DNA from 2 places in the Clostridium sp. JN-9 genome. Region 1 is predicted to be linked to the other one. Evidence: a T-box and tRNA genes for the amino acid it is inferred to sense, from the RefSeq annotation. Region 1 holds a T-box; the other holds one or more tRNA genes.
What was found. A T-box is a leader RNA that pairs with one kind of tRNA and senses whether it is charged. The one in region 1 lies ahead of pheS (phenylalanine--tRNA ligase subunit alpha), so its partner is inferred to be a tRNA-Phe.
Positions count from the first base shown of each region.

Region 2: it encodes a tRNA-Phe, which carries the amino acid that the T-box ahead of pheS (phenylalanine--tRNA ligase subunit alpha) is inferred to sense. The anticodon was not compared.

Region 1 is NZ_CP035280.1:2,651,690-2,654,160, reverse strand. Features, by position in the region: gene EQM05_RS12815 (TrkA family potassium uptake protein) at 1-173, shown strand, start outside; gene EQM05_RS12810 (RNA methyltransferase) at 188-976, shown strand; T-box leader at 1,023-1,253, shown strand; gene pheS (phenylalanine--tRNA ligase subunit alpha) at 1,306-2,325, shown strand; gene pheT (phenylalanine--tRNA ligase subunit beta) at 2,339-2,471, shown strand, end outside.
Region 2 is NZ_CP035280.1:72,640-75,110, forward strand. Features, by position in the region: rRNA gene EQM05_RS00380 (23S ribosomal RNA) at 1-1,174, shown strand, start outside; rRNA gene rrf (5S ribosomal RNA) at 1,226-1,342, shown strand; tRNA gene EQM05_RS00390 (tRNA-Phe) at 1,350-1,425, shown strand; gene EQM05_RS00395 (peroxiredoxin) at 1,526-2,008, opposite strand; gene EQM05_RS00400 (IS607 family transposase) at 2,245-2,471, shown strand, end outside.

The DNA of each region.
Region 1 (2,471 bases):
TAAAAGAGCTGAGCATGAGGTCAAACTATGGTGTCAACGTGGTGGCAATAAAACATGATGGCGATATTAATGCTTCACCTAACGCTGAGGATGTAGTAGAGCCGGGGGATATAATAGTTGCCATAGGCGGTACAGAGGAATTAAGCAAAATTGAAGATATGTTCACAAAATAACAGGTATTAAATATATGGATATAATAAGAAGCAAAGAAAATAAACTGATAAAAAATGCAAAGAAGCTTTTGGAAAAAAGATACAGAAAACTCAGCAGGAAATTCATAGTTGAAGGCTTTAGATTCACAGAAGAAGCTCTAAAATCCAGCTTTAATGTGGAAACTATATTTGTTTCAGAAGCTTCCAGAGATAAATGGAACAGTTACGGTTTTGAAGCTAAAGTTAAAAAAGGCACCAATGTATATTGGACATCAGATCATGTTATAAAGTATTTAAGTGACACTGAAACACCTCAGGGAGTGCTGGCAGTGGTTGCCATGAAGGAAAACAATATTTCCTTTGAAGAAGGCTTTTATGTGCTGGCAGATAAGGTTCAGGATCCCGGAAATCTTGGAACCATTATAAGAACAGCACATGCTTCTGGTGCCTTAGGAGTTATATTAACAAAGGGCACAGTGGATGTCTATAATAATAAGACATTAAGATCCACTATGGGTTCCATTTTCAATGTGCCTGTTATAGAGGATGAAAACTTAGAGCTGCTTAACAGTTTAAGAGAAAAAGGCTTTAAATTAATAGTAAGTACACTAGATGCAGATATGAACTTCTATGATATTGATTTAAAAGGAAGATATATCATTGCTGTGGGAAATGAAGGCAGTGGTATCAGCAGTGAGATTATGAACATTGGGGATATTAAGGCCAAACTTCCCATGCCTGGAAATGCAGAGTCTCTAAATGCAGCTGTGGCTGTTTCTGTTATGATGTATGAAGCAGTAAGACAAAAGCTGAATAAAATTTGACATTATGATAATTAATATGTAAAATATAAAAAAGATAAACATATATGTACACATTTTGATGGAGAGAGTAGATATCATAAAATTTTCAGGGATGAAAAGCCTTAGACTGAGAGCTTTTTTAAATGTAATGATATTGAAGTTCACTCCGGAGTTCTAACTGTAAATTTAGCTGGATTTTTTCTGACTATTAGTAGCAGCTGGCGGCTTTTACCGTTATAAAATAAAGTGAGCATTTATGCTAACTTGGGTGGTACCGCGGATATAATTCGTCCCTTTTTAGGGGCGTTTTTTTTATTGTAAATTTCAAAAGTAAGGAAAGGAGAAATAAAATGAAGGAAAAACTAAAAAGCATAAAAGACAGTGCCTTAAAGGAATTAAAGGAAGCTGCAAATGTAAGCGAAATTGAAAATATCAGAGTTAAATATCTTGGCAAAAAGGGTGAATTAACACAAATACTTAGAGGTATGGGATCACTTACCAAGGATGAAAGACCAGTTGTAGGCAAAATAGCAAATGAGGTAAGAGAAAACATAGAAGACTTTATAGCAAAGGCCTCAGATGAAATAAAAGAAATTGAAAAGAAGAATAGGCTTGAAAATGAAGTCATAGATATTTCCATGCCTGGTAAAAAGCAGATTATAGGTAAAAGACATCCTCTTGACATAACCCTTGAGGCCATGAAGGAGATATTTATATCCATGGGATTCACCATTGAAGAAGGACCTGAGGTGGAGCTTGATTATTATAACTTTGAAGCATTGAATATACCTAAGAACCACCCTGCACGTGGAGAACAGGATACATTTTATATCAATGACAATATAGTTTTAAGAACCCAGACATCTCCAATTCAGATAAGAACTATGGAAAATAATAAACCGCCTATAAAGATGATAGCTCCAGGAAAGGTTTATCGTTCAGATGCAGTAGATGCAACTCATTCTCCTATTTTTTATCAAATGGAAGGATTGGTAGTTGATAAGGGCATAACCTTTGCTGACTTAAAGGGAACACTTGAGATGTTTGCAAAGAAAATGTTCGGTGAAAAGGTAAACACAAAGTTCAGGCCTCACCACTTCCCATTCACAGAACCATCTGCAGAAATGGATGCCACATGCTTTGTATGTGAAGGAAAAGGCTGCAGAGTTTGCAAAGGCAGCGGCTGGATAGAGCTTCTTGGCTGCGGAATGGTACATCCACAGGTACTTAGAAACTGCGGCATTGACCCTGAAGTATACAGTGGATTTGCATTTGGATTTGGAGTAGACAGAATGGTTATGCTTAAATACGGCATTGATGATATAAGACAGCTTTATGAAAGTGATATGAGATTCTTAAATCAATTTTAGAGGAGGTAAAAAAATGAAGGTTCCAGTTAAATGGTTACAAGATTATGTTAATATAGATATTTCAGCAAAGGAATTAGGAGACAGATTAACACTATCCGGCTCACAGGTGGAGGAGGTTATAACTACAGGAGAAGAAATTCAAAATG
Region 2 (2,471 bases), 640 kb from region 1:
AAGGGGTGCCTGCCTCACGGCAGGTCGCAGAGAATAGGCCCAAGCAACTGTTTAGCAAAAACACAGGTCTCTGCTAAAGCGAAAGCTGAAGTATAGGGGCTGACGCCTGCCCGGTGCTGGAAGGTTAAGGGGATCCGTTAACGCAAGTGAAGCGGTGAACTTAAGCCCCAGTAAACGGCGGCCGTAACTATAACGGTCCTAAGGTAGCGAAATTCCTTGTCGGGTAAGTTCCGACCCGCACGAATGGCGTAATGACTTGGGCACTGTCTCGACAACAAATCCGGCGAAATTGTAGTGCAAGTGAAGATGCTTGCTACCCGCGATTGGACGGAAAGACCCCGTAGAGCTTTACTGTAGCTTAGCATTGAGTTTCGGTATTGTCTGTACAGGATAGGTGGGAGACTGCGAAGCAGGGGCGTCAGCTTCTGTGGAGTCACCCTTGGGATACCACCCTGACAGTACTGAGATTCTAACCGGTGGCCATGAAACTGGTCACGGGACATTGTTAGGTGGGCAGTTTGACTGGGGCGGTCGCCTCCTAAAATGTAACGGAGGCGCCCAAAAGTTCCCTCAGTGCGGTTGGAAATCGCGCGAAGAGTGCAAAGGCAGAAGGGAGCTTGACTGCGACACATACAAGTGGAGCAGGGACGAAAGTCGGGCTTAGTGATCCGGTGGTTCCTCGTGGGAGGGCCATCGCTCAACGGATAAAAGCTACCTCGGGGATAACAGGCTGATCTCCCCCAAGAGTCCACATCGACGGGGAGGTTTGGCACCTCGATGTCGGCTCGTCGCATCCTGGGGCTGAAGTAGGTCCCAAGGGTTGGGCTGTTCGCCCATTAAAGCGGCACGCGAGCTGGGTTCAGAACGTCGTGAGACAGTTCGGTCCCTATCCGTCGCGGGCGTAGGAAATTTGAGAGGAGCTGTCCTTAGTACGAGAGGACCGGGATGGACTGACCTCTGGTGTACCAGTTGTTCCGCCAGGAGCATGGCTGGGTAGCTATGTCGGGACGGGATAAACGCTGAAAGCATCTAAGCGTGAAACCCACCTCAAGATTAGATTTCCCATAGCGTAAGCTAGTAAGACCCCTAGAAGAACACTAGGTTGATAGGTTAGAGGTGTAAGCATGGCAACATGTTCAGCTGACTAATACTAATAGGTCGAGGGCTTGACCAAATAATTATACTGTGCAATTTTGAAAGAACAAGATTTGTTCTTTCATATAGATCTGGTAATGATGGCGTAAAGGCAACACCCGTTCCCATTCCGAACACGAAGGTTAAGCTTTATTGCGCCGATGGTACTGCAGGGGAGGCTCTGTGGGAGAGTAGGTAGTTGCCAGGTAATACTTGGCCAGATAGCTCAGTCGGTAGAGCAGAGGACTGAAAATCCTCGTGTCCCTGGTTCGATTCCTGGTCTGGCCACCAATAGCACTTTAGATTTTATCTAAGGTGTTATTTTATTTTTTGATTATGTTATAAAAAAAGATCATATAACTAAAATTACATGATCTTTTTGCTAAATTCATTATTTTGTAAGAAAGGATAAAATGTTATCCACATGTTTATCAACTTTTACTTTTCTATATATATTTTCTATTATGCCATCCTCATTAATAATGAAAGTACTTCTCTCAATTCCAATGGATTTCTTACCATACATATTCTTCTCTTTTAAAACACCATATAGATTACATACCACTTCTTCAGAGTCTGATAGCAAAATATAAGGTATGTTCAGCTTTTTTATAAATTTATCATGGGAAGATAAGGAATCTCTGCTAATGCCCAATATTATTGTATTTAAATTAGAAAAGTTTTCATAATTATCTATAAAGCACAAGGCTTCTTTAGTGCATCCTGATGTATTATCCTTTGGGTAAAAATACAGCACTACCTTTTCACCTAAGAAATCCACCAGGGAATGATCTTTACCATCAGAACCCTTCAAATTAAAATTAGGAGCTTTATCGCCAATTTTCAATTCACTTATAGTTTTAACATTTTCCACATTAACACCTCAAATTTCATATAGTATTTAATTCTTATAAGTATATAATATAGTCATTATTAAATAATATCAAGTATTGCTAAAAATATAAATTGTTGCATTAGTAGATATCCATATGTAATAATAGATATGTTAATAATATTTTAGGATAAGGAGAGATAAAATAGTTTATAAATTTATATACAAGTATATTCTGGCATGATATAATATAATCACCAAAAAGGGAGTGATTATATTTGAGTAAGAACTATAAGCCTAAAGAATTTGCTGAATTATTAAATGTATCAGTTTTAACACTACAACGATGGGATAACGCAGGAAAATTAAAAGCATTTAGAACACCAACAAATAGGCGGTTTTATACTTATGAACAGTATAAAGAGTTTATGGGTATAACATCTTCTGGAAAAAAAGTAGTTATATATACAAGAGTTTCAACTTCTAATCAAAAAGATGATTTAAA